Regions from separate parts of the Bacillus sp. FJAT-45066 genome, predicted to be linked through region 2. Evidence: riboswitches for the same ligand, from Rfam matches in the RefSeq annotation. Region 2 holds a riboswitch; each other region holds the start of a gene.

Region 1 (8,138 bases), 550 kb from region 2:
GAGCTAATTATAGTGATGAAGAAAATAAATAATTCATACATTGAAACGTGGAAACTTTTTACACTAGTGAATCGTATATAAAAATGTAAAACCAAAAATAAAGGGGTGTTTTTAATGGAAACGTTCGGGAGAGGTTGTCTTTATATCGTTATTGGTTTTTTTGCCCTATTTCTACTAGCACTGGTGACACAGAGTCATATTAATATTCCATTCTTTATTGCAATTCCGCTTATCATTCTAGCTTTCTGGATGGCTAAAAAGAAAACAGATGAAAAAAGTAACGAAGAATAAAGAAAAGCCTATTGTTAGTGTTCATAGAGCTTAACAATAGGCTTCATTGGTTTTTTTATATTTTCTTTACGAATTCGGACTTTAACTTCATTGCACCAAGACCGTCAATTTTACAATCAATATCATGGTCGCCATCCACTAGTTTTATATTTTTTACTCTTGTACCCATTTTCACAACTAAGGAGCTACCTTTCACTTTTAAATCTTTAATAACAGTTACTGTATCGCCATCATTCAAGACGTTTCCATTCGAATCTTTTATTACGTTCTCTTCTATCATTTCTGATTCGGATTCTACAGACCACTCATGAGCACATTCTGGGCAAACATAAAGCATTGCATCTTCGTATGTATATTCTGAACTGCATTTTGGACAGTTTGGTATAGTTGCCATTACTTTTTCCTCACTTTCCTAACATTCCATACTCATTTTACCACAAGAAAAATGAAGAGTATGGCCATAACCCATACCCTTCTACTTATAATTTACTTATAATCATTCATTGTAAGTTTTTATATTATTTCTTCCTGCTTCTTTTGCCTCATACAATGCTTTATCTGCTCTTCTCATTAAATCCTGCGAACTATCTCCATGGTACGGATAATAGGCAACTCCAATACTAGATGTCGTATTAAATTCATGACCTTCAATATTCCAAGGTGTTTGCAAAGAAGCTAGAATCCTTTCAGCAATCATAATCGCATCTTGCTCTTCTTTTATTTCTGATAACAAGATGATAAACTCATCTCCACCTTGTCGAGCTAGCGTGTCACTTTCTCTTAAACTATGTTGTACTCTTTTAGCAAACTGTACGAGCAATTCATCGCCAATATCATGCCCAAGTGAATCGTTAATTTGCTTAAATTTGTCCATATCCATATAGAGAAGAGCAAATTTACGATGATATCTTTCTGCATCTTTTATATTTTGATCTAGCCTTTCTTGGAAAAGTCTTCGATTCGGTATACCTGTAAGTGGGTCATGGTAGGCCATTTCAGCTAACTTTGCTTCATACATTTTTCGCTCTGTTACATTTCTTGATATAACTTGAATATGCAAAAGGTTGCCTTCTTCATCTAATACCGGCTTACCATATGCTTCTACCCAAACATCTTGACCGTTTGCATGTTTAAAGCGAAACTCAGCAACTCGGTTTTCTTTTAACATGACCGCTTCTCCAAACTTCTTAGTAACACCTTCAAAGTCTTCCTGGTGTATTAAATGAAAGGGATCCTTTCCTACTAAGTCTCGTGGGTGAAACCCTAATACTAACTTGTATGAAGGAGAAACATATTGATACACTCTATCAGGACCTATAATAGACACTAGATCTGTCATATTTTCCGCAATTAATCGATACTTTGCTTCACTTTCTTTTAGTTGGTTTTCTGTTTTCTTTAAATCTGTTAAATCTTTTGCAATACCATACACCCCAATAATTTCACCGTTTACAATAATAGGTACATTCGTTACATTTAACGGAATGATTCGCCCTGATTTATGATAGATTCTACACTCGTAGCTCTGAGGCACACCATTCGCCGCTTTTTTAAACTGTTCATTTGTATAGTCTAAACATTGAGGGAGAACCATTTGTCCGTAATGTTTCCCGTATGCTTCTTGTATTTGATAACCTGTAATTTTCTCAAACATTGGATTAGCGCTTAAAAAGTTGCCATCCTTTTCCATTGTAAAGACTGCATTATAATTGTATTCATATAACGATTGATAACGCTGTTTACTTATTTGTAAAGCTTCCTCTACTTGCTTTTCGCCTGATATATCATTACGAATCGAAACATATTGATATGGTTTTCCTTCACTATTTAGAAACGGTACAATGGTTGTATATACCCAATAAATGCTACCATCTTTCGCTCGGTTCTGAATTTTCCCGTGCCATGTCTTCCCTATTGCAATCGTTTGCCACATTTCTTTAAAAAACTTTTTTGGATGGTACCCTGAATTTACTATTCGATGGTCTTTGCCTAGTAATTCTTCTTCACTATACTTTGAGATTTCACAAAACTGTTTATTCACAAACGTTATAACACCTTTATGGTCTGTTATAGCAATAATGGACGACTCATCTAGTGCTCTCGTAACATCTTCTAGTTCCTTTTTTGAGGACTTCAATGCTATCTCGCTAATATTCAATTTTTGATCAGATTTCTTTTTTTCTTTCATAGAAATTTTAGACACAAGTATAAATAAGAACACTGCTGTTACTAAAACATACAGTACTTTTTTAATGAATAATATCATGGAACCTAATCTAGGGTCTGTTATAAAATTTTCAATTAAATAGTCTGATAGAAAGATCCAAATAACTCCTGCAATAACATATAGCAGAGTGATTTGTAATGGGGTTTTATAGTGAATATAGCAATTTATTATACTTTCCTTTTTCATTAACTTTTCTCCTTTGGTAGCCCAGCCGTCATAGCATTACACCTTAGACCTGTGGCTTTGCGTCCTTATTTTTCAACAAGTATGCCTTTTTCAAATGACGTACATATTGTTTTAAATGTATCATTTTACTACAATTTGCGACAGTACCTAATTTTTACAATCCCCTAAAACATTTCAATCTAAAAGCACACAAAAAGACGAAACCTATTTAAGTACTACTAGATTTGCGACTATAGAATATCAAAACAAAGATTTTAACTGAATATATTTTCCTATATAACACAAGTAAATACTATCACACTTGATTCTCATTTTATAGTTCTATACTCCTATATTTTGTTATTTATTGATTTTTCTAAGCATAAAAAAGACGAAAGCAAGGAATGTTTATCCTTACTTTCGCCTATCCATAATTTATTATTATTCTACTGTTACTGATTTTGCAAGGTTACGTGGTTTGTCTACGTCACAGTCTCTGTGAAGAGCTGCGTAGTAAGCGATAAGTTGTAATGGGATTACAGATACTAAAGGAGATAATAAGTCGTAAACTTTTGGTACAACAAAGCTATCTTCTTCTGTTTCTAAACCTTTCATGGAGATGATGCAAGGATTAGCTCCACGTGCTACAACTTCTTTAACGTTTCCACGAATGCTTAAGTCTACATGCTCCTGCGTAGAAATAGCAATAACAGGCGTACCTTCTTCAATTAACGCGATTGTACCGTGTTTTAACTCTCCACCAGCGAAACCTTCCGCTTGGATGTATGAGATTTCTTTTAACTTAAGTGCACCTTCTAAACCTACATAGAAGTCTACTGTGCGTCCGATAAAGAAACAGTTTCTTGTTGTAGATAAGAATTTGCGAGCGATATCTTCTACTTCTTCTTTCATGTTACATAGTACTTCCATTGCATTGGCAACGATGCCTAGCTCTTGAACTAAATCAAAGTCTAGCTCCATACCTTTTGTTTCTGCCGTCACTGTAGCTAAAATAGCTAACACACCTAATTGAGCTGTATATGCTTTTGTTGACGCAACAGCAATCTCAGGGCCAGCATGTAATAATAACGTGTAGTCCGCTTCACGAGATAGTGTAGATCCAGGAACGTTTGTAATGGTTAATGCTTTGTAGCCTAATTCTTTCACTTGTACTAATACTGCACGGCTATCTGCTGTTTCTCCAGACTGAGAAATAAAGATAAATAACGGACGTTCAGAAAGGATTGGCATATTGTAGTTGAATTCACTTGCTACGTGTACTTCAACTGGTACTTTTGCAAGTTGTTCAATCATTTGTTTTCCAACAAGACCTGCGTGGTAGCTAGTACCTGCAGCAATAATATATAAACGATCAGCTTCGTTGATAGCACCGATGATTTTTTCATCGATTGCTAATTTGCCATTTTCACTTTGATATTTTTGGATAAGCTTACGCATTACTAATGGCTGCTCATCAATTTCTTTTAACATGTAATGTGGGTATGTGCCTTTTTCAATGTCGCTAGCATCTAACTCCGCTGTGTAAGGAGCACGCTCAACGATTTCACCATTTAATTTTTTAATCGTTACCGATTCACGCTTTACGATAACCATTTCTTTGTCCATTAGTTCCACGAATTGATCCGTTACTTGTAACATTGCCATTGCATCACTTGCAACTACGTTAAAGTTATCTTGACCAACACCTACTAATAATGGGCTTTTATTTTTTCCAACATAAATGGTATCTGGCTCTTCGTTGTCTACTAAAGCAATCGCATAAGATCCTTTTAATATAGAAAGAGTTTGACGAAGTGCTTCTTCCACTGTGCTTCCTTCATTAACAAACTTATCGATAATTTGTACGATTACTTCTGTATCTGTATCACTTACAAGCGTTACATCTTGTAGATATTCACGTTTTAGAATAGCATAGTTTTCGATAACACCGTTGTGCACTAATGTAAGACGCTTTGATTCACTTTGGTGTGGATGAGCATTCACCTTACTTGGAACTCCATGTGTTGCCCAACGCGTGTGACCAATACCAACTGTTGCTGTAACATCCGTTTTCACTACTTCACGTAGGTCAGCGATACGACCTTTTTCTTTAAATACGTGAACTCCATTTTCGTTCACTACAGCAATACCAGCAGAATCATAACCACGGTATTCTAATTTTTCTAAGCCCTTTAATAAAATTTCTTTCGTATCTTGAGTTCCAATATAACCAACAATTCCGCACATAAGTTGTTTTCCTCCCGTAATTGTAGGGACAAGAAGACATACCTTAAGTAAGGGCCATCTTGCCCCCACATTTCATGTTTTATCATTTTTTCAACCATGCACTTATCTTTTGTACAAAAAGTCACCTTTTTGTTTTAAATAAATGCTTTCAGTTTGGTTGTAAACTGGGAGGTATCCGCCGAACTTCTCGATAATCCTCCTCCTCGTCAACTAAGCTAATTTTCGAACGTTGCTTAGTTCAGGCGCTTTAAAAATATAGTGAATAATGTCGCTCCTTTCTTTTTTAAAATAACATGTTTAATCTTACACACATATTCAAATTACGTCAATAGAACTGTCATTCTCTTTCCAAATCTGTAATAAGATGAAACAAACTCATATAAAAAAGATATGCGTTGACGGCTCTTATGGTGCCATTTACGCATATCTTTCTTCTAACCTCTTTTAACCTATTCTAAACCCATCTCTTCTTGAACCACCGCAACTATTTTATTAACATATTCAAAGCATAGTTCCTCCGTTGGAGCTTCTGCCATTACACGTACTAAAGATTCTGTCCCAGAAGGACGAACTAGAACTCGACCATCTCCAGCCATTTTTGCTTCCACATCTTCTATAACAGCTTTAACTCGTGCATTTTCTGTCACACGGTGTTTATCTGTTACTTTCACGTTAACAAGTAACTGAGGGAATTTATTCATTTCAGAAGCAAGTACTGAAAGACTCTTTTTCGTTGCTTTCATAATGTTAACTAACTGTAAACCTGTTAACATACCATCACCAGTTGTAATGTAGTCTAAGAAAATGATATGGCCGGATTGCTCTCCACCTAGCTGATAGTTACCCTTTTTCATTTCTTCTACAACATAACGATCTCCAACTGCTGTTTGTTTTGTTTCTATCTCATTTACTTCTAAACCTTTATAGAATCCAAGGTTACTCATGACAGTTGAAACAACCGTTTTATGACGCAAACGATTTTGACTGTTTAAATATTTTGCACAAATAAACATAATTTGATCGCCATCAACAATTTGTCCTTTTTCATCTATAGCAATAATTCTATCACCGTCACCATCGAAAGCTAATCCTATGTCCGCACCTTTTTCCACCACTAGCTTAGCAAGTTGCTCTGGATGAGTAGAGCCTACCCCTTCGTTAATGTTTAGGCCGTTCGGAGATGTTCCCATCGTCGTAATATCCGCGTCTAAATCAGCAAACAAGTGAGTTGCAAGGGACGACGTAGCACCGTGTGCACAGTCTAATGCGATATGTAGACCGGTGAATTCTTCGTCAACAGTTTGTTTTAAATATTGTAAGTACTTTTGACCACCTTCGAAATAGTCATTAACTTGCCCTATTTCTCCACCTACTGGTCTTGGAAGTTCATCTTGCTCTGCATCTAGTAGTGCTTCGATTTCCGCTTCTTGTTCATCAGAAAGCTTAAAACCATCTGGTCCAAAAAACTTAATACCGTTATCTTGCACAGGGTTATGAGAGGCAGAAATCATAACACCAGCTTGTGCACCAAGAGCTTTTGTTAAGTAGGCTACTCCAGGAGTAGAAATAACACCTAAACGCATTACTTCTGCACCAATGGATAGAAGTCCTGCAACTAATGCTCCTTCTAACATATGTCCAGATATTCTAGTATCACGTCCAATTAAAACTTTTGGTCTCGTTTGGTCTTTCGTTAATACGTAACCACCGTATCTCCCTACTTTAAATGCTAATTCAGGAGTAAGTTCTGAGTTGGCTACACCACGAACTCCATCCGTTCCAAAATATTTACCCATTATAATTCTCTCCTTTTTCGTCACTACTTGAGTCCGTTTCATAATGTATGACTACTATACGAAAAACGAATGATAGCATAGCATTCTGAATATATACACCTTAAAAAACGAGCATATTATTATGAATTACACTAAAATATTCGTTTTTCATTAAACGAACCGTAATTATGAAATTGATTACTTAATTTTCCGTTATGGAAATTCGCACATTTCTCCTCGGTAATTCCCATGAAATATTTTGTGGTCCATTTACTTCTAGTGGGACATCATGTTCCCCTATACCAAGGTCTGTCACATTTATATATAGTTCCATATCTTCACTACTTACATCTTCTAACACACTAGGAGCTCCTAATATTGTCAAATCGATAACTCCATTTTCCGGATTAACAAACGCTAACTCTAACCCTGAAGACAGGCCGATATAATTTACCGATTTACTTAAGAACGTTTTTTGTGTTTCTTTTTCAACTTCCACTCTTATTGTAATTTTTTCCGGGACAACTCTTCTTACTCCATCTGGTACTGGAATTTCTACTTCTATTTCTGTTGTTTCATCAATCTCTGTTAAATCTATATCGATGTTATCAATAAACTCTATACTATCAATCACACTCTTCGGTCCGTATATTGTCACTTCTGATGGAACAGGTTCTATTCTTGTTATGCTTAGATTTTGCTTAAGTGACCCTTTTCGATTTATACGAAGAGGTACTGATTTATTTGGACTAGTAACAGGTACCGAAACATCTACTACTGGTGGCTCGACTTCGACATTCAATGTGTTTCCTTCACGATCGTAAACAACAACGCGGGACTGTTGCTCCATTGATTCATTCGCACCCTTTAAATCAACTCTAGCTTTCACAAGAGCAATTCTACTAATTAGTTCACTTGAGCCTGTAACCTTAACAATATTCGGTTTAACGATTGGCTGCTCTGCTTGGTAGCCTTCTTCTATTTGATGTAAATTAATGAAATCCACTTCTACAGGAAAATCTCGAGTTACTTTTTCGTGAATGGTAACAGTTGTATAGCTTGGTTCAATTTTCACCGTTAATTTATCGGATAAATTTCTATATTGCAGTGGCACTTGATGTGTTCCTAAATCTAAATCTACTAAGTTAACAAACACTTCTAAGTCCCGCTGCATGGCAGCTGGCTTAACTATACTTGTTGGACCTTCTAACGTCACCGTTACATTTTGAGGTACACCTGAAACGACAAGATTTTCCCTGTCAAAATAGGCATTCACTGCTATGTCGGTAATTGTTTCAGTGTCTCTACTTGAAACGGTAAACGTATTATCAAAAGGTTGTGACGGGTTTGTATCAATATTAATTGACATATATAGCATAAAAGCTAATAGTAGGGCAATAATCTTCATGAACCAACGATTTTCAATAAATTTA
Region 2 (8,138 bases):
TACACTTTCGCTTTCACTAGAAACGAACACTTTGTCCGCATTGGAGTAGAACTCCATTTTTCCGCTGCTCGGATTTGAGCATGCTAGTGGGATCATCATCATGATAAGTAAGATTGCATAAAGTAGTTTGCGCACAAAATTCCCTCCAAAAATTAGTATAATAGATGCTAATCTTTCCTATCATATCAAGCATCCTCCGCACCACTATATATAATTCTCTGCTAAACTAAATTTCTTCTATTAAATTTACCTATCACTAGCTACACTACCATTAAGAAGATAATGATTAATTGTTATACTAGTCCGTAAAAAATAAGAAGAAGTAAAACCTTACAAAAAAAGTTACTACTTACAAAAATTAGAAATTCTTCTATTCATAAAATATCACGACTAAACACCTATTTTCTACAATTATTCTTTCAAGAATAATTAATAGGTCTAAATGGCCAGAGTGATAATACGGGGACGGGGTTATATTTCTCATTCTTGGAATGTGAAATGTAACCCCGTCCCCAATTATTCTCATATTTACTGTTCGTTTAGTGAAAAATGAATAACGTTAGATATAAAACGTTAATTATATCAAAGGATAGGTTTACTATTCGTTTTTCGTTTAGTCATTGTACTTTTTGAACTCACTTACGTAAAAAGGTTTTATTCTCACAGAGTGAATATAGTTTCTTTATAGTTTTATAGGGTCGTCAACTACCTGGTCATCATGTGTGGTCATCTCTGTTGAAAAAAAACTGGATGATGAATAGATTAACCTGTCTGTTCACTGACAGTGTGCATTTACTCCCACAAGATAATTTCGACTTATTACGAGGACGTGTCACCGTTCGGACATCTATGTATGCATTTGCGATTGATTGAATGATATGGGCCATTTCGCACCTTGGCTTACTTAAACTATTTTATAAAAGTAGCGCTTGGATGCAAAAAGAGTAAATGTAGACTTTTAGGCTGACCAGCTGGTGGAAACGTAACGTTTTCTCTAGGGAATATGCAACTTTTTATCTGTTATGTAACTTGTAAATTAAATATATAGGGCAAATTACGGCCGCAGGGACAATTCGAGACGGGTGATAAAGTATGATAAACGCAGAACCAGAATCAACCGTTTACCACATTAATAAACAAACAGATCTTCACAAATAAGAGCAAACAGTTCGTCCTTACGTTGGCAAATCGATTTAGCCCTATTAATAGGTTGATAGACATGGCAACCGCGATCGTTAATTTCGTTTGATGAAACCGGTTTTGCTGCCGGTATCACTCAGAAAGTTCATTTATATCACGACGATCCATATGAGTCCTCTTCCCACTCTGTCCTACGCGCACTTGTAGAAGTGTACGCACAAGACGACAACAAAGAAAAGTTTATGAACGACTTTATTGCAGCATGAGTAAAAGGGATGAATACAGATCGGTTTGATTTAAAAAGGTGATTTTGGGTGAGCAGCGGGGACAGACCCTCCTGCTCCCCTAAAATCATTCTTCGTCTTCATCTTCAGCTACATCTTCTTCTTCTTCTTCTTCTTCTTCTTCCTCTTCCTCTTCTTCCTCTTCTTCCTCTTCTTCTTCTTCTTCTTCTTCTTCCTCTTCTTTACCACTTCTTCCATCATTCGTATTCTTCTTACTGTTATCTTGTTTTTCTTCAGGGGCAATATCCTTGTTATAGTCTTTATTGTTTTCCTGAGCTTTAATGGTGTCTTTGGACATGTCTTGACCATAGTTACTATTATTATGTTGGCGTTCCGAATTTTCAGGGTGATTATTGTCTAATTTCTTATTTATTGAAGGAGAAGGCTTATTCTTTTCTTCCTTCGTTTGTGGTTGTTCTTTTGTAAGATCCCTGTCTGGCAGAGCTCTTACTATTTGCTCGGTTTGATTCGAAGACTCTTGTTTTATACTAGGTTCTTTTTTTGACTTAGTTGTTTTTTCTAAAGTCTCTTTTTCTTGAGTTACTTCTTGTTTGAATAATGAAGTGTTTATCGGAATATTTGACTGGATAAATTGATCAAAAGTTGATTTATCAATCGTTCTTGTGACAACATTTGCGTCGATAGAGTGCCTATCCAAAGCTACGGTTATGTTATGTTTAACATCATTTTGCAAGTCAACTCCTTTATTTTTCAAATTTACAACAGTCACTGCAATTTGGCCTTTTTCCGTTTTACTTAAATATTGTTCTTGGACGGATATTTGAATAATATCCTGTATAATAGAGTGCATATCTTTACGTTTCCATTGTAGGACCGAGGCAACGTACTCACCTTCTTGATTTAGTCCTGCTAAATTTGTAATCTTTAAAGTTTCATCCGTATATATTTCGATACTAGGGTTAATATCTAACACTAGTACATAGGCATTCTCTTGTTTGAGAAATGAGTTTATAGATGTCACAAGTAATAGAATTGCAATGGCAGCAGCAAATGCTATATAAGGTATAGCAACTTTTGCGCGTTTTCCCTCATAAACATAATTGCTTCCAATGGTAGGCATATCTTCTTTAGATCGTGGTACGTTTTTAAACTCCCCGTTCTTACATAGTAAAACTATATATTCAGGTGTAACCTTCATAACAACACCATGATATTCATGCTTCATCCACGCTCACCTCCCTCATTGAAATCGGCTATAAAACCTGTAATCTGCTTCCACTCTGGATGAAGCTTTAAAATAATCAGGCTAATCAGGTATTTCCGATGTCTCTCAACAGTCTTTATATGATAATTAGTTCTAGAAATAAATTCAGATGAAGGAAACCTTTTCTTTCTCTTAAATATTTCTACTAAATCAGGATACTGGAAAAAATGATTTGCCATCTCAAATATTGTTTTTTTTGTACGTTTATGACGAGGAGAAAACTGTTCAAGCTCTTCAAAGTTTATTTGAAACTCTTGTAATTTTTCACTTAATTCTAGTATCTCTTCTACAAGTTCGGTTCTTTGTAAAGAATGCTGATAATTATCCAAAGATTTTTTAAAATCTAACGTATTAGCCATTACTTCTTCCTCGTTATTCGTTTCTAACCTTATATGTGTTTCTTTTTTCTCCTTACGATAAAAATCAATTAAGTCTCTCTTCATCAGTAAATAAGCAAAATTAAGAAACGTCCGACCACCATTTTCATCAAACGTATCAATTGCACGATTAAAAGCAAGTAACCCAATGCTTGATTCTTCATCATTCCAAGAAATATAACGTCTACAAAGGTTACCAACTGTACTAAGTATGTATGGTTTATAATGGCGAATTAGCTTTTCTCTAGAAAGTTCATCTCCGTTAGAAGCTTCTTTTAGATGTTTAGGAATCTTGGTACCGTTCATAACTTCTTCACCCCTAATCCCGTTTCTTCTAGTTTGATTTTGATTGATAGGAGAAAAATAATCTATAGGTAAAAATTAGACTTCTATCTCTAATACTAGATACTAGACTAGGGCCTAACCCCAAAAAGAGTTAGGCCCTATTTATATCCAATTATATCAACCCTTCAAATAATGGAGAAATCAATCGTCACCTTCGTCTTCATCTTCGTCTTCGTCTTCATCTTCGTCATCACGGTCTCTATCTTTAAGCTCTTTTTCTTTTCTTTCACTCTCTTTCTTTTCTGCTTCTTCTTTTATTTCACGTTCTTTCTTTGCTAATTCTTCTTTTCTTTCACGTTCTTTCTTTGCTAATTCTTCTTTTCTTTCACGTTCCTCCTTTGCCGCTTTTTCTTCTCTTTCACGCTCTTTCTTTTCTGCTTCTTCTTTTCTTTCACGCTCTTTCTTTTCTGCTTCTTCTTTTCTTTCACGCTCTTTCTTTTCTACTTCTTCTTTTCTTTCACGTTCTTTCTTTGTTAATTCTTCTTTTCTTTCACGCTCTTTCTTTGACGCTTTTTCTTCTGTTTCACGTTCCTTATCGGCTAATTCTTCTTTTAATTCTTGTTTCTCTTTCTTAAAATCTTCTTTTAATTTTTCCAAGTCTTCGTCTGCTTCTTCTAAAAGCTCTGCTAATTCTTTTTCAAATTCTATTTGAGTTATTTCACCATTTTGTAGTTCTTTCTCAAGCTCTAATAGTTCTTTTCTTAGCTCTTCATCTAATTCAACATATTCTTCAATTATTTCAAACTCTATTTTCTTCACTTTAATATTTTCCATTGCTTTTGTTAGCTTATCAAGTGCTTCCACATTCCCAGACTTTTCTGCTTCTTCAAGTGCTTCCTTCAAAGAATCTTGCTTTCGCTCTATCACGTTTTTAACGATGTCAGATAGATTCAGATCTAAGTCTTTAGCTATCTCGCCAAAGCCTTTATCTGACTCTAAAACTAACGCTAAGATTTCTTCCACTGATTTACCAGAAGCTTCTGCAAGCGAAATTACTTTTGCAATTTGACCAAATCCCAAATCTGCTTTTCTTAAAAGTTCAACCTTATCTGCATCTAAATCTTTTACCACATTGGCTACTAAATAAGCTTCTTGATTAGCTGACTTTACTTTCTCTTTAACTTCTTCCGCTAAATCTTTCTCCACTGAAGTACTTGTCGATATAACGGACTCTAATTTTTTAACAAGAGCTTCTTTATCATTTTCTTCAACATCTTGTGCAACAATAATTTCAGAGATAAGCTCTTGTGCATCTCCTAATTTTTGAATATAGGCATCGATTAGTTCATTTAAATACTTTTCATGTCCTTCTTCTATCATTTTCTCTGTTTCTGCTAATCTCTCTTTTGCAATCATTAATAATAGATCTGATTTAATCTGGCTATCCCATGTAAATCGTAGTTTTAATTCTTCTGCGAATCTATCAAAAATGTAATAAATAGAATCTGGTGTTATCCCAGCCTCTGCCTTACTTTCTTGCCCCTCCGCAAATACAGCAGTAGACCCAAAAATCATCGCACCTGCTAATACAATAGAAGAAAAAATCTTCTTCATCCTTTCCACTCTCCCTTTTTTCCTATTTTACGGCTACCTGTAATATATGTACGGTAGCTGGCTGACATAGGGCACTCCTGCCCATTAGTCCCTATAGCTTTGCGTCACCATCTTTCAATAGTTTTGCCTTTATCTTGTTTATGTAACTTATATTATCTATACGGTATCGTGTCGGAATTTGAGAGGGAAAATAAAAAATTTTTAAAGAACAAGGACTTTGGACCATTTAACGGGTCAAACCTGACTCCTTGTCCCTTTCCTACGTTTAGATATTCCCGATTCAGTAGATAATGGGTTGCTATAAAGGACAAATCAGGAGTTGATGGAAAAGATGATGAGACAACTTTTTTTAATGACTTAGGCAAAAACAGGGACGGGGTTACATTTCTCATCCAAAAAAGAGAAATGTAACCCCGTCCCCATATTCCCACTGGTTGACCTGTCCCACACTCCGATAAAACTTACCGCAACGGGGGTCTGGCGCCAGAAACTACCATTGCAAATAGTAGTGGGGTTTTAGATTGTTAATGTATGGATAAAAACTTAATAGTTTACTTTAAAACTATCAATATTGATTCGAGAGCCAGTTTTTCCATTCGCGATAATGCGGAAGCGAACAGGTTTATTTTCGTCAACTATGACAGAGTAAGATTCTAGTGTAGCTGTACTTTCCATTTGTTCGCCTACATTTACCCATGTAACACCGACATCTGTAGATTTCTGTAATTGCCATATTGCTCCAGTGTCAGTTCCAAAGTTTGCGTGTGAAAATGAAACAGACTTAGCGCCGATAATATCGTATAGCATGGAAATAGAGCCTACGGAACGAATACGTGCTGCACGATTACCTTCTTTTTTATCACTAGCTAATGAACCTAAGATTGCATTGTCAAACTCCCAAACACCACTTCCAAGTTGAACATTTCCCTTTGCATAAGCTGTTTTACTACCTGTCTCGAAATCTTCTTTCATAATTTCTTCATTGCCAGAAAGTGAACCTTCATAGTCCCATAGGAAGACATCTTTATAGAATTGCGCAACCTCTACATTTTCTATAATAATACCAGCTTCTCGATTATTAATAGGGCTGTTTGCTGACCAGTTAATACTTGAGATTAATACTTTGTTATCAGCAATAACACCTTTGTTATGTGTTTTATCAAGGCCAGTTCTTGTAGTATCTAATAATTTCGCCTCCATATCTAACCCTTCAGAAGCTGCAATAGTGTTAATATACTCCACTGTATGAATGTTATCACGTGGATTAGAAGGATCTAACCAAGAAGAACCTAACGACACTCTAACAGTAACTCCTCTTCTAGCTGCATCAATTACTTCCTCTAAATACACATTAGGATCAGTTTCAGGCGAACCATACATATCTCCCCAATACTTGTGTGAGTACATTTGGTCTACATATACAACATCTTTTGCTGAACGAATCATCCCAATAATAGAAGTTTCCATTAAGAAAGTGGAGTCAGGTGCTAATATTGGTGTAACTTTAAAAGAACCTGTAATTTCTTTCCTTGGGAACAATGCTGGATAATTACCTGTTGGGATTTCCAGATCTGGTTCAAATCCTGGTGAAGGTTCTCCATATCGCTCATGGCCTGGAGTATATGGGAAGCTATCACGATACAGATAATTCCAATCTGTGTTAAATGCCGTTAAGAAATGTGCCGTAACATCAGGGTTTTCAATAATGATACCCCATCCACGGTTTCCAAATGAGTTATTTACAGGGACTCCTGTCTTCTTCCAGTTCTCACTTTGGACGAATATTTTTTTATGATCCACTACTGCGTATTTTGCATGGTTCCAACGATAACGCTTATAACGTTGGTCATCTCGGTCTAAAATAATATACCGAACTTCTCCACCAGCTTGTACAATTTGTTGGGAAACATATTTAGATCCATCCTGAAGTCCCCCTACTGGTGAACCTTCAAAAAAAGCACGTACTTGAACTCCACGCTCTATTGCAGCTATTACTCTATCAAGTAAATAAGGGCTATGAAACTCGTATAAATTCAAGTCTATCGTATATTGTGCCGTATCAAGGAGTTCGGATAAAACTTCAAAACTAGAATCTGGGGAGGTATATGGCGTAACGCTTCCTTCAAATTCAAATGTTGGTGTTTCAAATCGTGATTGCCCAGCTTTATAACTTCTATAAGAAATAAAATCGCTAGCGCTGTTCGTGTCTATCCACTCACCTGTAACTTCATCTTGATTTCTAACAAGTATTTCTCCTTCTCGTACACCTGGTACAGGAGAACTATTCCACCCATCGCCTATGTAGGAGGAACTACCATATACAACAACATCGATTAATACATCGCCATTAAATAAGAAAACTTCATCTCCATTATTCGCAAATCGTGGGCTAACAGTACCAATCATTTGTGGAATAGAAGAAACTGTATCTTCACCATACTCAAAATTAGGAATGACATCCACAACCATTTGTTCCATAAATGCATCAGCATCTCTAACAATATAATAAGTTTCACCAGCTTGAATGATAGTTCCATTCGGGAACGTAACAAAGTGATTCCCATCACCAATACGCCATCCAGTCAAATCAATACTCGTTGATGCTGTATTCGTAATGGCCACATATTCTTCTGGCTCAAAAGGTAAGTGTGTATCGTAATACACTTCTGTAATAAGTAGGGTCTGCCCCTCGTTTGCATTAGCTTCAAAGCTATATGCTGGAAATATTACTGAAACTAACAAAAAAATAGATAGTAATACGGAAAACGTTTTTCTTTTTAACATTTGTTTTACCTCCTTAAATTTCGGTACAATTAAAGAGTATTAAATAAGATATGTAGAATCTAGCAGAATTTTGTAAAGATAACATAAAATCAAAAAAATAACCTAAAAGTCTAGCGTTTATTTAGGTAAAATAACCCATGAATTGGAAGGGAATTGGTGTTTATGCAAAACAAAATCATTCAACTAAGAAAAGAAAGAAAAAAGGCAATTAGTAATATCCTTAAAGAATTACAACAATTACTTATCCAATCAAGTGTTGAACTAGTTAAGATTACTAAAATAATGGAGGAAAAATCACGCATCGAAAAATATTACTTTGAGACAATAACAAGAATACTACTCACGGAAAGAAACAAACTGCAAAAAGAGAAAACGCGTGAAGCAGCTCAAAACTTAGCACAACTAAACAAGCAAGCCCAAACCTTTGAA
Region 3 (8,138 bases), 420 kb from region 2:
AATAATCACAATTTCGGCTTCACTAATATTCGCTTTTTTTAACGTTTCATCGTGGCAAGGGTTTCCTTTAATATAAAAAATAGTATTATGGTGCACGGGTATTTCCTTTAATGTTTCGTCAATCAATACAATGGACATTGGTTCACTAACTAATTCTTTCAGTTGCTCCATAGTTGCTCTAACTCTTTCATTCCATCCTATTACAATAATGTGTTTTGATCCTTTATAATCCACTTTACCCTCCGTATAAGCAGTCTGTGATGCGATAGCACCCGCTGCTAACGATACAAAATAAGTTGTAACAAAACCTGTACCAAATAAAATTAAAATAATTGCAATAACTCTGCCTAAAATAGTTATAGGAACGTAATCACCATATCCGAGTGTTGCAGTAGTTACAAATGCCCACCAAACTCCGTCAAAAATTAACGGAAATTCTTTAGGTTCTACAAAATGTATAACAATTCCAAAAAACAGGTTTATGATAAATATGACAGCGAGAATTCGTAAAATAAGCGGCCAGTGTAAAAAGTCAAAATAGAAAGGACCACGTATTTTTCTCCTAGCCATTATTCCTTCTCCTGTTTTGTATTCATGAAAGATAATACTTCTTTTATGATGGAATTTATTTTTTTCGTTAATGCTTCTTCACCAATAGCTTCCTTACCTAATTTAACTAACTCCATTACTTCTTCATCAAACACAATAACCTCTTTATCTTCCTCAGCCTCATTATATAATTCAATAAATTCATCCAAACTTTCATTCATTTGATCGATGGCTTGACTTAACTTAGCTTTCTCATCTGGATTTAGCTTCATCATCTTTCACCTCAATTACTATCATGGTCAAACTAGACATTTTGTAAAACTAACAAAAGCATAAATTCTAGTGTTTTTGGAAAAATAAACTGAACAATTAAGAGGAGTGAATAATGGATGGATCAAAGACGAGTAAAGCAAATATTATCTTCATCAGCAGATATTAATGTATTGTATCAGGGTGCTTCTGTTTGGATTGATGAACTTCACGAAGACGGCAGAACTGCAACAGTTCATTTAAGAGGACCATTAGAAGAGAGAACTACTGTAGATATTGGTGATTTGCAAGAAAGTGAATAGGAGAGGAAAGAGTCACACTGAACATGGTGTGGCTTTTTTAATGTATAAAAAAAACTCCTACTAATCTTTGTTAGTAGAAGTTTAATATCGTTAGCTAGCTTTTTTATTAGTCAACGCATCTACTGCATTCGCAATCGCACCGTCGCCAGTTACGTTACATGCTGTACCGAAGCTATCTTGCGCCATGTACAGGGCCATCATTAACGCTAGCATTGTTCCGTTAAATCCTAACATTGTGTCAAGTAAACCTAACGCCGCCATTACTGCTCCACCAGGAACACCAGGTGCTGCAATCATCGTTACACCTAACATCATAATGAATGGGAAAACTAAACCAAATGAAAATTCAAAACCATTAATGTACATTACTGCCATCGCACAAGAGACGATTGTAATCGTACTTCCGGAAAGATGAATCGTTGCAAGTAATGGTACAGCGAAATCTGCCACTTTCTCTTTCACGCCAATTTTCTTTGCTCTTTCTAAAGTAACAGGAATAGTAGATGCAGAAGACTGCGTTCCTAATGCTGTGAAGTATGCTGGTAACATACCTTTCATCATGGCAAAAGGATTTTTCTTCGAAATCGTTCCACTAATAATATACTGTAAAATTAACATGACAAAATGTAGCGCGATAATTAACACAAACACTTTAGCAAACACACTCATTATCGTTTGAACTTGTCCACCTTGAGTCATGTTCGCGAAAATACCTAAAATATGAACAGGTAATAATGGAATAATAATTTTAGAGATTACTAATTCGATAATAGAACGGAAGTCTACCATTACAGTTTTCAAAGAACTTCCTTTGATTGCTGCCATACCTAATCCAAGCGTGAATGCTAAAACTAGTGCAGTCATAACACCCATTACGGCAGGAATTTGAATTTCGAAAAATCCAGAAAGCATTGCATCTTCTGCACCGTCAAATGCATTGTTAGAAACACTATTTCCTAATATAGTAGGGAACAAGGTTACAGCTGCAAAATATGCTAGTAAACCAGCGACTATTGTGGATAAATAAGCTATTCCAGCTGTTATTCCTAGAAACTTTCCAGCTCCTTTACCTATATCACTAATACCAGGTGCGATGAACGCAATAATAATTAATGGAATGGCAAAGCCTAAAAATGCGCCGAAAATCCCATTAAACGTTACGAATAAACGAGTAAACCATTCAGGCATAAACGCCCCAATTAAAATCCCAAGAAAAATCGCCATAATAATTCTAGGTAAAAGTCCTATTTTCCTCATGTTGTTGTCCTCCTAGAAGATACAAATGTAATTTTGTTACCGCTTACATTCTACTATAATATATTCTCTATTAAAACATAAAAAAACATTTTCAAAGAAAAGTAACCTTATTAAATCTATTTCTTACATTTCAAATTTCTTCAAATTACTTGATTATTAGTGATAAATAGTGAAAAGGAGCATTTAACCTATACTATCTAGCAAATGTTACCGCTTACACTAACTATCTGGCCCTTATGCTCACTTCTTGTTGAAATATCCTTGAAACTGGATGTCTTCATGTTACGCTTATGTATGGAGAAACAACTTGAACGGAAAAACGAGGAGCGAAACGAATGCTAAAAAGAAAAACAATAGGATTTATTGGGGCGGGTTCGATGGCAGAAGCGATGATTTCTGGAATCGTTTCGTCAAACTTATTACCAAGTAATCAAATTATCGCTAGTAATCGCAACAACATAGACCGTTTAGCATCTTTAGAAAAAATGTACGGAATAAGAGGAGTAACAAAAAATCACCTTTTAATAAGTGAGTTAGATATTATTGTTTTGGCGATGAAGCCGAAAGATATTGAAATAGCTTTGGAAGATTTAAAACCATTCGTAAAACCACATCAATTAATATTATCTGTCATTGCTGGAGTTTCAACAGCAATGTTGGAAGAGGGATTACCTAATGGACAAGCTATTATTCGAGTAATGCCTAACACGTCAAGTACAATTGGTGAATCTGCGACAGCTATATCGCTAGGAAAAAACGCTACAGCTCAACATAGAAATATGACTGAACTGTTATTGTCCTCCATAGGGAAAGTATATGTGATAAAAGAAGAACAGATGGATATTTTCACTGGTGTTGCTGGAAGTGGTCCAGCCTACTTTTATTACTTAATGGAGCATATGGAAAAAACAGCAAAAGACGCTGGATTAGATCCAACCGTTACAAGAGAAGTAGTGGCACAGACAATATTTGGCGCTGCGAAAATGATTATGGATGGAAATGAGACCCCTTCACAATTACGTAAAAACGTGACATCTCCAAATGGAACAACGGCAGCAGGTTTATCTGCCCTGCGCAAAAATGGTGGAGGCAGTGCCATTTCAGCTGCCATAAAAAGTGCGACCCATCGTTCAAAAGAGCTTTGTGAAGAAAAAAATTCAAAAGAACTAATTTATAATTGAGTTACGTTTGATGTAGTAGTCATATATTATAAAAGGCACTCAATTAGTAAGGTAATTTCATAAAAAAAGGCTAGCAATCGCTATTTGTGATTTGCTAGCCTTTTGTGTCGTTCATGAATACTTTCTAACACTTTAAACGTAAATAGTAATATTTGATATAATAGCAGTACTAGTACTTACGCATTATAAAAGTAAGAGTAACAAACTGAAGAAATTGGAGTTGTCTTTCGTGGAAAAGTATTTACGAGAAAAACAAGAAGAAATGCTACAACTAATAGAAAAGTTAGTGAATATAGATAGTGGCACACATTTCAAAACAGGTGTAGACAAAGTAGGTAGAATTTTAAAAAAGCAATACGAGCAACTTGGCTTTGTTGTTACTGTAAAAGAAGAAGAGAAGTTTGGAAACAACCTTATCATTAAACATAAAGACGCAGTAGATCCGAAAATTATATTAGTAGCACATATGGATACCGTTTTTCCAGAAGGGACAGTAGCAAAACGACCTTTTCGATTAGAAGGGGATATAGCATATGGTCCTGGTGTTGTTGACATGAAGTCTAGTCTTGTTGAAATGTTGTATGCTATTAGAGGCTTACAATATGAAAATCAAGACTGCTACAAAAACATTCAAATAATATTAAACAGTGATGAAGAAGTAGGATCGCCGAAATCTAAAAAGTTAATTGAAGAAGAAGCTGTTGGAAAAGAATATGCCCTTATTATGGAGCCCGCGAGGAAAGACGGTTCCCTTGTTTCGTCTAGACGAGGTGGTGGTAGGTACAAAATTATCGTGAAAGGGAAATCTGCTCACGCAGGAATCGAACCACAAAAAGGTCGCAGTGCAATTGAAGAACTAGCGTACAAAGTCATTCAACTAAATGGTTTAACAGATTATAAAAAAGGGATAAGTGTTAATGTTGGACTAATTGAAGGTGGTTCATCTGTAAATACGATACCACCCATGGCAGTTGCACATGTTGATATTCGTATTTCTGAGATAGAACAAGCGGAATACGTAGAACAAAAGATAAAAGAAATCTGTTCGATGAATGATGTGTCTGGTACCGAGATAACGTACAAAGGGGCAATTAATCGCCCGCCACTTGAAAAAAACGAACAAAATGAACAACTCTTTGATATTATTCAAGGTGTTGGAAAAGAGATAGGCCTCCAGTTTAAAGATACAGCAACAGGAGGAGGTTCAGATGCAGCATTTACCTCAGCAACTGGGGTCCCAACAATAGATGGATTAGGTCCTGTTGGAGGAAATGCACATAGTGAGAATGAATATGTAGAAATAAAAACACTTCCTGAACGTACTCTTTTATTAGCCAAAACAATAGAACGATTATCTGAGTGAGTTTCATATATGAAATTAATTCTATCTAACTAATTTTTTACCACTGCTTGTAACCGATGTCCCAACATGGAATAGGAGACAAGCTTTATTAAAATTTAGTTTTCAACATGAATAGTTCATTAAAGTAAAACGAAAAATGAGACATATCGTGTATAATTTAGGACATTTCGCTTTGATATTAGGACATATTAAGAACCGTTATAGAATATGCTTTTCACCTAGCGTATAGTTAAGTTAATAGGAAAATAGTTGCAGTGTGATCCTTACCTTGGATAATAGCAAACTTACTGAAAAGTAAGGACGCAAAGCTACGGATCTAAAGCTTTAAGCAAAGATGGCCGAGTTACCGAAAAGGTTGGAACTGAAATGAAAAGGTATTTTACCTTCATTATCAGCGCCTACCAATCTAGTGGTAGGCGTTTTTTACTAATCTATTAAATATAACCCTAAAAAGTATGCGACAAAAAGAACTTATAGGAGACTTTCTCTTATAAGGGAGGGAACATATTGAAACGGCTCATCGATAAAGTTATAAATAGAAATCGAACCATTGAACTTACAAAAGCCCCAAATAATCCATTCTCACAAAAAGAGCTAACATATAATGAATATTCTTTTATTACTAAAAGAGGCTTTATTGTACGGAAAATAGCCCAATATTTAGATTTTAATGGAGAAGTTAGCAATTACCTATACAATCTTTCCTTAAACAAGCCGATGTTACAAATTAATGAATCTAGTGATGGATTAGAGCAAATTATTCATTTAAGCGAGCAACTTCTAACTTGGAACGAATCAAGAGAAGATATTCCTGCTGAAATAAAAGAATTAAACGTAAATAATGATATGAAAAACGCTCTTTTAAAAGTATATCATGTTCATAAAGATGATTTATTCTTACATTCTGAAAACGAATTCAAGAGTCCGACAAGTGATGCTCAAGCTAGTGAGTGGCAAATCTATCGAGAAGTAATTTACGCTGCAACACAAGGTAAGTTTTTATTAATTGATAAAGAAGAAATATCCAATTATAAAACAGACGATATCCTTTGTACGAAAGTAATAAAGGAACGTGCAGACATTCCTGCTAGTAGAGCGATTACGAAAGAAGCTCTAGATATGCGCGGGTATACTGGTCCGAAAACTATGGGGTTATTGTTAGTTCTTTCTGAAGCAATTACAAACGTCATTAAACATGCTGAGCATGGAAAGATGACGTTAATGGAATGTATGAATAGCAATGAACTAAGAATAATGGTAGAAGACATAGGTCCCGGTTTTCCGTTAAAAGAGCTACCGAAAAACACATTGTTAGCAGGTTATTCTACAAAAAAATCTCTAGGTCAAGGATTTACACTAATGATGAAAATGGCTAAAAGTGTAGCTTTATATACTTCCCCAACTGGTTCAACTCTTATCATTATTTTTGATAACTGTAATGTGAAAGCAGGGGATGAACCTAAAGCTTACTCGGAAGGAGTGAGCATGAAATGAATAGAAAATCATTACAAAAACGTATATGTAAACAGCTTAAAATTGTAATGTTTTTTCTTATTGTAATTTCAATTACTATCCATTTTTATTTTCCTAAGTTTTTAATTATATTTTCTATTATCTCTATCGTAATCATATTTTACATTACTAATTTTATTAATAAACAACTGTATGAAAATATAAATGTAATAAAAGAACAAGTTATTGAGTTAGATGGTGGAGAATTAATTCCTAGTAACATATATGACGGTGAAACAGAACTGAAAGAGATTTCAGAAGGAATTGGTAGAATTACTAAAAAAAGTGAGGAATTTATAGCTGTTACACAAAAACAAGCAATAAAAACTCAATGGTTATCTTTATCTCTAGAAGCAGATTCTTCTCACTCTGTTGAGAAAATGTATGAACTATCTACCGTTGATACAATGAAAAATCGCGAACAACTTCTTGAGCTTTCTGAGCTACTTGATGAAATAACTACTTATTTTTATGACAGTGATAATGAACTAAATAGTAACGCTATTATCGATAAGATAGAAAAAATTAGAGAAATTACTCAAAATCGTGCTTCTGCAACAACAGAAATAACGATTACGCTTTCTGATTTATTAAAGTCACTTCAACAACAATCGAGTGAATTATCTGATATTTCAATAAATCTCTTTAAACAAATAGAACAATTTAAAAAGTAAGGGAGGGCAACGTATGGGATTAACAATTAAGAAAGAAGTAGAAGGAAGTATGGTAACTTTCTATTTAAACGGAGTATTGGATATTACCACTAGTAATGCTATGGATCAATATTTACAAGATACAACTGAAATAGATACGTTAGTATTCGATCTAACAGAAATTGAATTTATAGACTCTACAGGAATTGGGTTAATTATTAATACGGTCTATGTTTCTCAAGAAAAGCATTTTAAGGTAAGACTTCAAGGTGTGGATGAGTTAACAAACGAAGTATTTGAAACAGTAGGATTATATCAAATTTTAGAGGCTATGCAAGGGGAGGTAGTGTAATGTATAAGAACCGATTACACTGTGAGAATATAGTTCCTCCCACTGTGAATGAATATAAATCTCTTGAGAGAGAAATCAATCTAGCAAAAAACATACAAACCTCTTTGCTTAATGGTAAAACCCCTAGTTTTAGCGGTGGAAAAGTATGTGGTGCATCCATCCCTGCAAGATTAATTGGAGGAGATTATTATGATTTTTATCCGCTAGTTAACGGAAAGATTAGAATTGTAATAGGGGATGTAATGGGAAAAGGAATACCAGCAGCTATGTTAATGATCTTAACACGAGGAGCATTTCGCAGTGCTGCTGAAAGCACACAATCTCCTGGTAAAACGTTAACATCCATGAACTACGCACTATATAACGATTTACGAACGTTAAAATCTTTTGTTACTTTATTTTGTGCGGATTGGGATCCAAACACAATGACGTTGACGTACGCAAATGCAGGTCATAATCTTCCTTTATACTTAAATCATAAAGAAAATAAAGTGGATCAGGTTCCAATTATTAAAGGGGTAATGGTTGGTGGATTACCAAATCAAATTTATAAAGAGGAATCTATAACACTTAATGAGAATGACACTATTTTCTTTTACACAGACGGAATTGTGGAGGCTGAAAATCCACAAGGTGAGCAATACAAGTTACTTAGACTTGTTGCTCATTTAGAAGATAACATTCATCAAGAAATAGAAC

What was found. Region 2 has a riboswitch for cyclic di-GMP ahead of CDZ92_RS19730 (DUF5667 domain-containing protein). Riboswitches for the same ligand answer to the same signal wherever they lie in the genome.
Region 1: linked by a shared signal. The riboswitch ahead of CDZ92_RS19705 (sensor domain-containing protein) and the one ahead of CDZ92_RS19730 (DUF5667 domain-containing protein) in region 2 are both predicted to bind cyclic di-GMP.
Region 3: linked by a shared signal. The riboswitch ahead of CDZ92_RS19415 (ATP-binding protein) and the one ahead of CDZ92_RS19730 (DUF5667 domain-containing protein) in region 2 are both predicted to bind cyclic di-GMP.

Annotation. Positions count from the first base shown of each region.
Region 1 covers NZ_NISQ01000001.1:2,909,294-2,917,431, forward strand. The annotation lists gene CDZ92_RS20095 (hypothetical protein) at 115-291, shown strand; gene CDZ92_RS14645 (zinc ribbon domain-containing protein YjdM) at 347-685, opposite strand; gene CDZ92_RS19705 (sensor domain-containing protein) at 788-2,704, opposite strand; cyclic di-GMP riboswitch class I at 2,717-2,800, opposite strand; gene glmS (glutamine--fructose-6-phosphate transaminase (isomerizing)) at 3,125-4,930, opposite strand; gene glmM (phosphoglucosamine mutase) at 5,380-6,726, opposite strand; gene CDZ92_RS14670 (CdaR family protein) at 6,908-8,138, opposite strand, start outside; gene cdaA (diadenylate cyclase CdaA) at 8,136-8,138, opposite strand, start outside.
Region 2 covers NZ_NISQ01000001.1:3,458,383-3,466,520, reverse strand. The annotation lists gene CDZ92_RS17460 (hypothetical protein) at 1-135, opposite strand, end outside; gene CDZ92_RS17455 (anti-sigma-I factor RsgI family protein) at 1,492-2,610, opposite strand; gene sigI (RNA polymerase sigma-I factor) at 2,607-3,332, opposite strand; gene CDZ92_RS19730 (DUF5667 domain-containing protein) at 3,513-4,925, opposite strand; cyclic di-GMP riboswitch class I at 4,975-5,063, opposite strand; gene CDZ92_RS17440 (phospholipase D-like domain-containing protein) at 5,469-7,709, opposite strand; gene CDZ92_RS17435 (hypothetical protein) at 7,872-8,138, shown strand, end outside.
Region 3 covers NZ_NISQ01000001.1:3,878,960-3,887,097, forward strand. The annotation lists gene CDZ92_RS19385 (potassium channel family protein) at 1-570, opposite strand, end outside; gene CDZ92_RS19390 (atypical membrane-integrating protein (Mistic protein)) at 570-824, opposite strand; gene CDZ92_RS19395 (H-type small acid-soluble spore protein) at 939-1,121, shown strand; gene CDZ92_RS19400 (dicarboxylate/amino acid:cation symporter) at 1,212-2,378, opposite strand; gene proC (pyrroline-5-carboxylate reductase) at 2,714-3,559, shown strand; gene CDZ92_RS19410 (M20 family metallopeptidase) at 3,789-4,922, shown strand; cyclic di-GMP riboswitch class I at 5,190-5,273, shown strand; gene CDZ92_RS19415 (ATP-binding protein) at 5,430-6,416, shown strand; gene CDZ92_RS19420 (hypothetical protein) at 6,413-7,108, shown strand; gene CDZ92_RS19425 (STAS domain-containing protein) at 7,122-7,439, shown strand; gene CDZ92_RS19430 (PP2C family protein-serine/threonine phosphatase) at 7,439-8,138, shown strand, end outside.